DNA from 2 places in the Caproiciproducens puteiluti genome. Region 2 is predicted to be linked to the other one. Evidence: riboswitches for the same ligand, from Rfam matches in the RefSeq annotation. Region 2 holds a riboswitch; the other holds the start of a gene.

Region 1 (5,646 bases), 1.1 Mb from region 2:
GAACGTCGATCAAAACCGGTCCCGGGCGGCCGGTGGAAGCGATATGAAAGGCTTCCTTGAAAATCCGCGGAAGGTCCGCGGCGCTTTTCACCAGATAGGAATGCTTGGTGAACGGCTCGCAGGCGCCGGTGATGTCCGCTTCCTGGAACACGTCGCGGCCCAGAAGCTCGGAGCTGACCTGCCCCGTGATGACGATCAGCGGGATGGAATCCATATAGGCCGTCGCGATGCCGGTAATCAGGTTGGTCGCGCCCGGCCCGCTGGTCGCGACGCAGACGCCGGGTTTCCCGCTTGCGCGGGCGTAGCCGCTCGCCTCATGGGCGGCGTTCTGCTCCTCGCGCACCAGAACGTTTTTGATCGGCGAGCGATATAGGTAATCCAGGAAGGGACAGATCGCTGCTCCGGGATATCCGAAGGCGATCTGCACGTTTTCGTTTTTTAGGCATTCCGCCATCATTTCTGCTCCGCTTATCAAAAACAGTCACCTCTTATAATTGATTCGTTCCGGCGGCTCCAATGGGAATCGGGCACCGGACCTGCCGGTCGGGAAGCGGACCATGCGGTCGGCACGCGCCTTCGGCGATGCTCTCCTGAGAGCAAGGGCAGGCATACGCAGACTCAGTCAGGCCATGCCTGCCCGGCCTGAGGGCAGACCATACGGTTGGGAAACTTCCCCCGGCGCGCCGCCGGATGTGTTTCTAATTATTATATGTTTTTTACCGTTATGAGTCAAGGCATTTTAACGGTTTAAATGGATAAATTACCGTTCTTTCTTTTTCAGCACGGAAATCCCGCTCTTTTTATTGGGATGCTTCGCAACGGTGCGGTACAGCAGGTAGCCCCCGACGCTCAGTACGCCGGTCGCCGCAAAGAGGACGGCGGCCTGTGTGTAATTGCCGCTGAAGAGCGCCCAGCCCCCGAAGGAACAGGCCAGCAGGGACGGAATGCGCGCAAGGGTGGAGATCAGCAGGAATTTGCCGAAATCCTGCGGCACAAGTCCGGCGGAAAACACGAACAGGCGCTTGGGCATTCCGGGAATCAGGAAAACGATCCAGTAAAAGGTATCGCGCGATTTGGGGCTGCGCAGGTAACGGATGTGTTTCCGCTGGGCGGGGGTGAAGAACAGGCCGATCAGCCGGTGGCCGAATATCCGGGTGAAATAAAAGATGATGGTGGTGGAGATCACCACCGAGCAGAGGGTCAGCAGGCTGCCCTGCACCCGCCCGAAGGCGTAGCCGCCCGCGATGGTCGTCAGTTCCAGCGGGATGGGGAGAAAGCCCTGCAGAATCTGGATGCCCAGGAACGCGGCGCGGCCCATCGCGCCCCGGCTGCGGATAAAGCTCTCAAACCGGCCGGGATCCCGGAGCAGCGACAGAAGCGGTCTGCACAGAACGACCGTGAGCCAGAGGAACAGCCCCGTGGCCGCGAGAAGCACAGCCCCGCCCAGAAGCCGGTCGCGGAGCGTCGGACCCGCCGTTTCCGGCAGGTCGGCGGCGGTTATTTCCGGCGGGGGGCCGGTTTTTTTCTTTTTTGACCCCGTTCGAAGAATCGTCACCCGGCATAGCCTCGTTTCATGGGTTCTATGGAATAGTATACCACAAAAATGTTCCCGTATGGTAAATAGATACGCACCTCCTGCCCTCTCCTGTTTTATGAAAACTGCTTATTTTCGCTTTGTATAAAATGGGATGGGTTACATCATTTCCAGTTGATTCTGCAACAAGTTTGCGTTTTGTCCCGCAAACTGAAATGGAATTGCCGTAGGGGTGGAAAAAAACACTGGAAGCGATAAAAAAGCATGAAGGACGGAACCCCGCGCTTCATGCTTTCCTTTTCAGCTGTTATTCCTGTTTCAGGATGCGTTTCCGGGAGCACGGTGCTCCACACGGTCAAGGACCCGGATCAGCACGACCGCGACAACGGCGGTGATGACCGCTTCGGGAAGCATGTAGCTGCCGTTGTAGGTTAAGGAATAAATCCAGACCGGCGTGCCCTCCGGCGCGTAGCTGCCCCAAATCAGGATGCCGGACAAAAAGCTGCAGAGAAACCGCAGGAACGCAACGGCAACGGAACCGACGGCGACGCTGGCGGCCCTGCTTTTAAACGGCTTGCCGAAGAAGGCGGCGGTGCCCAGAACGGTGAACGCCAGTACATAGTCCAGCAGAACGACGGCGACGAACGCCCCGAAGGTGTTTGCCGGCGGCGCGTTGAACTGGATAATCATCTGCAGCAGGCTGTGCGCAAACGCGGTGGAAATGCCCCACTTCAGGCCGTGCCGGTAAGAGACCAGCACCAGCGGGACCATGCTCGCGCAGGTAACGGCGCCGCCCTGCGGCAGCTCAAAAATCTTGAACATGCTCAGTACGGTGGACATTGCGATCATCAGCGCGCATTCCACAAGGATAACGGTCGTGTTCTTTTTCATAAAATACCCTCCAGTCAATTATATGGAACTGAAATTGAAAAATTACCTGAGGGAAAATAAAAACGCCCTGTGATGCCACAGAGCGTTAAAAATCATCTTTTCCTACGCTGGCATTATCCAGATCAGGTTTAAGGGACATAAACGTCAGTTCGCTTCATCTCAGCCGAGGTTACTCAGCGCCCCTGTATATTCAGTTCTTATGTTCAGCATACCTTAACAATTCCGGTTTGTCAAGGGGATTTCCGTCGGATTCAGGAATCTTTCAGAAGCATGCCTCTCAGCTCGTCGATATCGCGGGCAAAAACTTTGCCGCCCTGTGCCTGCATGTCCTCCTGGGTGCCGAAGCCGTACAGAACGCCGATGAAGTTGGTGCCGGAATTCCGGGCGCCTACCGTATCGTAAACCGTGTCGCCGATCATGACGGCGCGGTCCGGCTTCACATGACAGGCGTCCAGACAGGAGTTGATCAGGACGCTCTTGTCGCCGCTGCGTTCCGAATCGTCCGGGCCGGAAACATGGGCGAAATATTTTGTCATGTCAAAATAGTCCAGCACGCGGCTGGTGATTCTGGCTGGCTTGGTGGTGGCAACGGCAAGCGTGGCGCCGTTTGCCCGCAGCTCCTCCAGGAAATCGATCATGCCGGGGTAGGGCTTGTTTTGGAACGCTCCGGAGACCTCGTATACTTCGCGGTAATTTTTGACCGCCTGCGCAGTCTGCTCCTGTGTCAGTCCGCAGTAATGGACAAAGCTGTGCCACTGCGGCGGGCCGATGAATTTGCGCAGGATGGAAATGTCGGGCACCGGCTGTCCCATTTTTTCAAGGGCATATTTTACCGAGCTGGTAATGCCAGGTTCGGAATTGGTCAGTGTGCCGTCCAGGTCAAAAATAATCAGATCATAAATCGGTTTCATCGTTATACCGCCTTACTTGTTTTTTCTTGCTTCCGCTTTGGCGGCGAAGCTTTCCTTTTTCACGCTGACGCGCTCGTGGGTCCCGGTCGCGATCAGGCCCGCGTTGTCGTAGGCTTCGAGCTGAAACCGGTAGACCCTGCCTTCCGCTTCGGTCAGTTCCGCGCTGACCGTTACCTTGCAGCCCGGCGCCGTAGGGTTCAGGTGGTTCACCGTGATGACGGAGCCGACGGTGGTGTAGATATCCTCAAGATATGTCTGGGCCAGCTGCGCCGCCGTACCCTCAAAAAAAGCGGCGACCATCGGGGTAGCAAGAACACGAACGCTGCCGCTGCCGATATTCACCGCGAGCATATCCTCGGTAACCGTGTATTCGCGGGTCAATTTTGTCTCTTTCATTGAAATTACCTCCTGTACCATGATATAATAAAAAATAAGCGGTTTCATCAGGGCCCGCTTCCGTGCGGCCTGAAAACAGGGCGCACGACATTGTCTATATTATAACATGATCCTGGGGATTTATAAATATAGAACTTTCAGCGGTTATCCCTTTCATTCCTATGCGAAACGCCGGTTTTGACCGTGCAAATCCGAAATCGGAGGGCGAACGAATGCCGAATCAAATCAAAGGGGCAGGGCGCAGGCGGATTTATTTTATGGATGAGCTGCGCGGTTTTGCGGTTTTCTGCATGGTGTTTTACCATGGCTTTTATACGCTTGCCTACCTGTACAACCTGAAAATCGGAATGCTCCTGCTGAACTTCTTTATGCCCGCGGAGCCTTTTTACGCCGGGCTGTTTATGCTGATTTCCGGCATTTCCTCAAACCTGTCCCACTCCAACCTTACGCGCGGGTTCAAGCTGCTGGGGGTTGCGCTTGTGGTCACCCTGGCGACGTGGTTCGTCCTTCCGGATGAGCTGATCGTGTTCGGCATCCTGCATTTTCTGGCGGTCTGCATGATTCTTTACGGGCTGCTGAAACCGGTTGCCGATCGTTTCCGTTTCTCGTGGGCGGCGGTCGCCGTCTGCGCGCTGCTGTACCTTTTGACCATGGGGATTTCAAGGGGGTATCTCGGCCTTTCGCCGGAATGGGGGGTGACGCTGTCTCCTTCCCTGTACCATACCGACTGGCTGGCGCCGTTCGGCCTTTACAGCGATACGTTCCGCAGCGCGGACTATTTCCCGCTTTTCCCGTGGATGTTTGTGTTTGCGGCGGGTACCTTTCTGGGTAAGCTTGCCGCGCAGGAGCGGTTTCCGGCGTTTATGTACCGTTCCCGCGTGCCGTTTTTCTCCTGGCTGGGGCGGTACGCGCTGATTATTTATGTGGTTCACCAGCCGGTGATCTACGGTGTGTGCTACGCCGTTTCCGCCGTCGTACAGTGGGTTCGCGGCTGAAGGCTTAGAATAAGAATTTTCGGAGGATATTTATGGATTTTGCGTTATTGATCGCGGAACAGTTTCATTTACAGCAGTGGCAGGTGCAGAAGGTCGTCGAGCTGATCGACGAGGGGAACACCATCCCGTTTATCGCGCGTTACCGTAAGGAAGCGCACGGCTCGCTGGACGACCAGATGCTGCGCGAGATTTCGGAGCGGCTGGAGTACCTGCGCGCGCTGCAGAAGCGCCGGGAGGAGGTTACGGACCTGATTGCCGCCGCCGAATGCATGACGGAGGAAATCGCCGCCGCGCTGGCCGCCGCGTCCACCCTTTCCGAAATCGACGATATTTACCGGCCGTTCCGTCCCAAGCGCAAAACGCGCGCGTCCGTGGCAAAGGCGAAGGGCCTTGAGCCGCTTGCGGACGCGATTTTTGAGCAGAAAAAAGACAGCGCGTACCCGATCGATATGGCGGAAAGCTATGTGAACGCGGAGCTGGGCGTGGAAACGCCGGAGGACGCGCTCGCGGGTGCGCTCGATATTATTGCGGAGCGGATTTCCGACGACGCGGGTATCCGCAAGCGGCTACGCGTGGTCGCCATGGCGCGGGGCGAGGTGGTTTCCAAGGCGGCGAAGCCGGACGAGGACTCCGTTTACGCGCAGTATTACGATTTCCGCCAGCCGGCGGCGAAGATCGCCGGACACCGTGTGCTGGCCGTCGACCGCGGGGAGCGGGAGGGCTTTTTGAAAGTAAGCGTGGAGCTGGAGCGCCTGAAGGGGTTGAATATCGTATATTCCGCAAGCGTGAAGGGGAACGGCCCCTGTACACAGGCTGTGCAGGAGGCCGCGGAGGACGCCTACGACCGACTGATTTTTCCGTCCATTGAGCGCGAAATCCGCAATGCCCTGACCGAAGCCGCGGCGGAGGCCGCGATCAA
Region 2 (5,646 bases):
AAAATTTTCAACCGTTGATTTTGAATTTTACCGCTTGACAGATACTCCAAAATAGATTAATATATTTTGGTAATAAAGGCGGCTATAAGCAGAAGGCTGCCTGCCGGCGCGTCTTATTGGCAATGAGGTCAATAAAGCTTTACTTTGTGTATTGCTTTATTGGCCTTTTTTATTTTCTGCAAAAAACAAAAGAATAGGGGTTTAAACATGGATCATGGAGATGTGGCGTGGATGCTGACCTCCTCGGCTCTGGTACTTCTTATGACACCGGGCCTGGCATTTTTTTACGGCGGTTTTGTTAAGCGGAAAAATATTATCAATACGTTGATGTCGTCGGTTATTCTGATGGGGGTGGCTTCCGTTTTATGGGTGCTGGTCGGCTTTTCCCTTTCCTTCAGCGGGGATATCGCCGGTATCATCGGAAATCTGAAATGGGTGGGAATGAATTTTGACGGCTTTGCGGATAAAACGCTTCCTTACCCCAACACGCTGACTTTTGCCGTTTTCCAGATGATGTTTGCCATCATCACGCCCGCGCTGATGACCGGCGCGGTTGCCGAGAGGATGAAGTTTTCCTCTCTCGTTGTTTTTACGGCCATCTGGTCCGTGATCGTTTACTATCCCCTTGCACACATGGTCTGGGGCGGAGGGTTCCTGTTCGACATCGGTTCCGTGGATTTTGCGGGGGGCAACGTGGTACATATCAGCTCCGGCGTCAGCGCCCTTGTCCTTGCCATCTTTCTCGGCAAGCGGAAAAATTACGGAAAGGCGACTTACCGCCCGCACAACGCGCCGATGATTTTTATGGGTGCCGCGCTTCTGTGGTTCGGCTGGTTCGGCTTTAACGCGGGCAGCGCACTGGCGGCGAACGAGCTTGCCGTTCACGCTTTTCTGACAACGAATACCTCGGCCGCGGCGGCGATGCTTTCCTGGCTGGTGATCGAAGTGATCACGAGCGGAAAACCGACGATTGTGGGCGCTTCCACCGGCCTGGTGATCGGCCTTGTGGCGATTACCCCCGGAGCGGGCTTTGTCCCTGTCTGGGCGGCTCTGGTCATCGGGGCCATAGTCAGTCCCATCTGCTATTTCTTCATTACCGTTGTGAAGCCGAAATTCGGCTATGACGACGCGCTGGATGTGTTCGGGTGCCATGGCGTCGGCGGAATATGGGGCGGTATTGCGACGGGTATTTTTGCGCAGAAATCCATTAATTCCGCGGCGGCGTGGAACGGGCTGATTTTCGGCGATGCAAACCTGTTCCTGCGCCAGCTTGCGGCGATCGCCATCACCGTTGTCATCGCGGTCGTCGGTACTCTGATCGCCGGCAGCATCACTTCGGCTGTTACGGGCGGCATCAAGGTTTCCCAGAAAGACGAGAATGTGGGGCTCGACGCTTCCCAGCACGGGGAATCCGCCTACCCGGCGTTTAACGGGATGGATTAAGAAATGAGAATGGTGAAGATATGAAAAAAATTGAAGCGTTTATACGTCCGGATCAGCTGGAAGAAATCAAAGAAATCCTCGATTCTCTCCAGCTCAACGGCCTGAGCATTATGCAGGTCATGGGCTGCGGCAATCAAAAGGGCTGGAAGGAATTTGTAAGGGGGACGGAGGTCGACTACCAGTTCCTGCCGAAAATCAAAATTGAAATGATCGTTCTGGACGAACAGGCCGATACGGTTGTGGACAGCATCGTCGAAAAGGCGTACACCGGGGAATACGGCGACGGAAAAATCTTTATTTCCGACATCAGTGACGCCGTCCGTATCCGTACGGGGGAACGCGGCAGGGAGGCAATCCAATAGCGTTCATAACCGGGTTCCACGGGATAAAAAGTTCGCCGGACTGCCGGTCTCCTTCCGTTTACGGTGTTCCCTGCACCAAAGCGGCATGGAAAAATACGGACGGAAGACGGATTGACAGGCATTCCAATACAGTATATAATAAAATACAACTGGGGGAACTCATGGAGTTGAGAAGGTAAAACCTGACCCTTTGAACCTGTCGGCTAATACCGAAGTAGGGAACGTTGATTGATTCGCGTTCACCTGTTTGGGTGGACGCTTTTTTAATTGAATAGACGCGGGGGGACTCATCCGAGTTGAGAAGGTAAAACCTGACCCTTTGAACCTGTCAGTTAACGCTGTCGTAGGGAGCAAAATCCGATTTTTTATGCTCGCCTTGACGGTGGGCATTTTTTTATTTCAGAAGGAGGAGTTAGCCATTAAAAATTTACTGACCATTGCGGGTTCCGACTGCAGCGGCGGAGCCGGAATCCAGGCCGACCTGAAAACCTTTGCCGCGCACGGGGCCTTTGGCATGAGCGTCATTGTTTCGGTGGTGGCGGAAAACACCAGCCGCGTGATTTCCATTCAGGATATCCCGCCGCGGATTGTCGCCGACCAGATCGACGCCGTGTTTGAGGATATCGCGGTGGACGGGGTAAAAATCGGGATGCTTTCCGGCGCGGAGCAGATGAAGACGGTCGCCGAAAGGCTGCGTTTTTACCGGCCCGGCGGCGTGGTGCTGGACCCGGTGATGGTCGCGAAGGGCGGCCGCGCCCTGATGCACCCGGACGCGCTGGAAACGCTGAAAGCCGAAATGCTGCCGCAGGCTTTTCTGCTCACGCCCAATATCCCGGAGGCGGAAGCAATCACCGGCCTGGAAATCCGCGCCGTCGGGGATATGGAAAAAGCCGCGGCTGTTCTAAGGAACATGGGCCCCCGGTATGTGCTGGTCAAGGGCGGGCATCTGGAGGGCGACGCGGTGGATATTTTGTTTGACGGAGAAGAAATCCGTGCGTTTCGGACAGAGAGGATTCCCACAAAAAATACCCACGGTACGGGCTGTACCCTTTCCTCCGCCATTGCGGCAAACCTTGCGAACGGAATGGAGGTTTCCGAGGCCGTCGGCGCCGCGAAAGAATACGTTACCACAGCCATCCGGCACGCGCTGCAGATCGGCAAAGGCCACGGCCCGACCAATCATTTTTACAATTTGTATAAAAATGGAGGATTATTACAATGAGAACATATCAGACGCAGATGGAAGCGGCTAAAAAAGGCATTGTCACCAAAGAGATGACCGTGGTGGCGGAAAAAGAATCCATGGAGCCCGAAGAGCTACGGGAGCTGGTAGCGTCCGGGCAGGTCGCCATTCCGGCCAATATTCACCATACGGCCCTGTCTCCGGAGGGAATCGGCGCGGGACTGAAAACAAAAATCAACGTCAATCTGGGGATTTCGGGCGACTGCAAAAATTACGATGTGGAAATGCAGAAGGTGGACATGGCGCTCCGCTTCGGCGCGGAAGCGATCATGGACCTGAGCAATTACGGCAAAACCAATACCTTCCGGCAGGAGCTGATTGCAAAATCCCCCGCGATGATCGGCACGGTGCCCATGTACGATGCGATCGGGTATCTGGAAAAGGATTTGCTGGAAATCTCCGCAAAGGATTTTCTGAAGGTGGTGGAGGCGCACGCGAAAGAAGGCGTGGATTTCATGACGATTCACGCGGGCATCAACCGTCGCGCGGTGGAGGGCTTCCGCAGGGAGGGCCGCACCATGAACATTGTCTCCCGGGGCGGGTCTCTGCTTTTTGCGTGGATGGAGATGACGGGCAATGAAAACCCGTTTTACGAGTACTATGATGAAGTGCTGGAAATCCTGCGCGAATACGATGTGACTATCAGTCTTGGCGACGCGCTTCGTCCCGGCTGTCTGGACGACAGCACCGACGCCGGGCAGATCGGGGAACTGGTCGAGCTGGGAAACCTGACCAGACGCGCGTGGGAAAAGGACGTGCAGGTCATGGTGGAAGGTCCGGGCCACATGGCCATGAATGAGATCGCGGCCAATATGACGCTGCAGAAGCGGCTTTGTCACAACGCGCCGTTCTATGTGCTGGGACCTCTGGTTACCGATATCGCTCCCGGCTACGACCACATCACTTCCGCCATCGGCGGAGCGATTGCGGCAGCCAGCGGCGCGGACTTCCTGTGCTACGTCACCCCGGCGGAACACCTTCGCCTGCCGGATCTGAACGATGTCAAGGAGGGAATCATCGCCAGCATAATTGCCGCGCACGCGGCGGATATCGCAAAAGGCGTTCCCCATGCGCGCGACCTCGACAATCAGATGGCGGACGCGCGCCACAGGATGGACTGGGACGAAATGTTCCGGGTCGCCATAGACGGGGAAAAAGCAAGGGACTACTTTGAAAGTACCCCTCCCGCCGACCGCCACACCTGCTCTATGTGCGGAAAAATGTGCGCCGTCCGTACGACCAACCTGATTCTGGAAGGCAAAAAAGTAGAATTCTGCTCTGAAAAATAAAAGAAACAATAAAATATCCGGAGGATGAAACAATGAATCAGATCACCAAAGAAGTATCAAACGCAATCCGCGTCCTGAGGGAAAAGGTTCCGCTGGTACATAATATCACCAACTATGTGACGGTCAACGACTGTGCAAACGCGCTGCTTGCCATCGGCGCTTCGCCCATCATGGCGGACGACATTGCGGAAGCGGCCGATATTTCCGGGATTTCTTCCGCTCTGGTGCTGAACATCGGCACACTGAACCAGCGCACCGTCGCTTCCATGCTTGCGGCGGGGAAAAGGGCAAACGAACTCGGGATTCCCGTTGTGTTTGACCCGGTCGGCGCGGGCGCGTCCAAACTGCGCAACGACGCGACCAGAGAAATTCTGGAGCAGGTCAGTCTTACGGTCCTGCGCGGGAATATTTCCGAAGTCTCCTTTGTCGCGGGGCTGGCCGCTTCGACAAAAGGGGTGGATGCCTCCGAGGCCGACGGCGGCAACGACGCGGTTACCGTTGCAAAAGCCGTTGCGGAAAAGCTGGGCTGTACGGCCGCCGTTACCGGTGCGGTCGACGTGATTGCCGACGGGAAAAGAGTTGCCCAAATACGCAACGGACATCCCATGCTCAGCAGGGTGACCGGTACCGGCTGCATGACCTCCTCGCTGGTCGGCGCCTACGCGGGCGCGCTGCGGGACGGCTTTACGGCGGCGGTCGCCGGAATCGCTTCCATGGGAATCGCGGGAGAGCTTGCGTACGAAGCGGCGGGGCAGACCGGCACCGGCAGCTTTCATATCGCGATTATCGACGCGCTGAGCCGCCTGAATCCTGTTTTATTGGAAGAGAGGGCGAAGCTGGATGAAATCTGAAATCGATTATTCCCTGTACCTCTGTACGGACAGGGAACTGATGAGCACCGCTGCAGTGGAGGAATCGGTGGAACAGGCGATTCAGGGGGGCTGTACGGTCATCCAGCTGAGGGAAAAGAATATTTCTTCCCGCCTGTTTTACGACACGGCCCTTGCGGTGAAAAGGGTAACGGAACATTACGGCGTCCCTCTGCTTATCAACGACCGGCTGGACATTGCTCTTGCAGTCAATGCGGACGGCGTGCACGTGGGGCAGAGCGATTTGCCCTGCGGCGTGCTGCGCCGTATTTTGGGGGAAGAAAAAATTATCGGGGTATCCGCGTCCACACTGGAAGAAGCCGTTCAGGCCGAGAAGGACGGCGCGGATTATCTCGGCGTAGGCGCCATGTACGCGACCGGGACGAAAACGGACGCCGAAATCGTCTCTATGGAAGAATTACACGCTATCCGCAGGGCGG

What was found. Region 2 has a riboswitch for thiamine pyrophosphate ahead of thiD (bifunctional hydroxymethylpyrimidine kinase/phosphomethylpyrimidine kinase). Riboswitches for the same ligand answer to the same signal wherever they lie in the genome.
Region 1: linked by a shared signal. The riboswitch ahead of thiT (energy-coupled thiamine transporter ThiT) and the one ahead of thiD (bifunctional hydroxymethylpyrimidine kinase/phosphomethylpyrimidine kinase) in region 2 are both predicted to bind thiamine pyrophosphate.

The regions. Positions count from the first base shown of each region.
Region 1 is NZ_CP194790.1:3,837,867-3,843,512, reverse strand. It holds gene ilvB (biosynthetic-type acetolactate synthase large subunit) at 1-475, opposite strand, end outside; gene ACRQU7_RS18590 (TVP38/TMEM64 family protein) at 761-1,555, opposite strand; gene thiT (energy-coupled thiamine transporter ThiT) at 1,853-2,425, opposite strand; TPP riboswitch at 2,507-2,619, opposite strand; gene ACRQU7_RS18580 (HAD hydrolase-like protein) at 2,677-3,336, opposite strand; gene ACRQU7_RS18575 (thioesterase family protein) at 3,349-3,732, opposite strand; gene ACRQU7_RS18570 (heparan-alpha-glucosaminide N-acetyltransferase) at 3,945-4,727, shown strand; gene ACRQU7_RS18565 (Tex family protein) at 4,760-5,646, shown strand, end outside.
Region 2 is NZ_CP194790.1:2,776,136-2,781,781, reverse strand. It holds gene ACRQU7_RS13505 (ammonium transporter) at 208-1,443, shown strand; gene ACRQU7_RS13500 (P-II family nitrogen regulator) at 1,464-1,805, shown strand; TPP riboswitch at 1,947-2,044, shown strand; gene thiD (bifunctional hydroxymethylpyrimidine kinase/phosphomethylpyrimidine kinase) at 2,224-3,027, shown strand; gene thiC (phosphomethylpyrimidine synthase ThiC) at 3,024-4,337, shown strand; gene thiM (hydroxyethylthiazole kinase) at 4,370-5,188, shown strand; gene thiE (thiamine phosphate synthase) at 5,178-5,646, shown strand, end outside.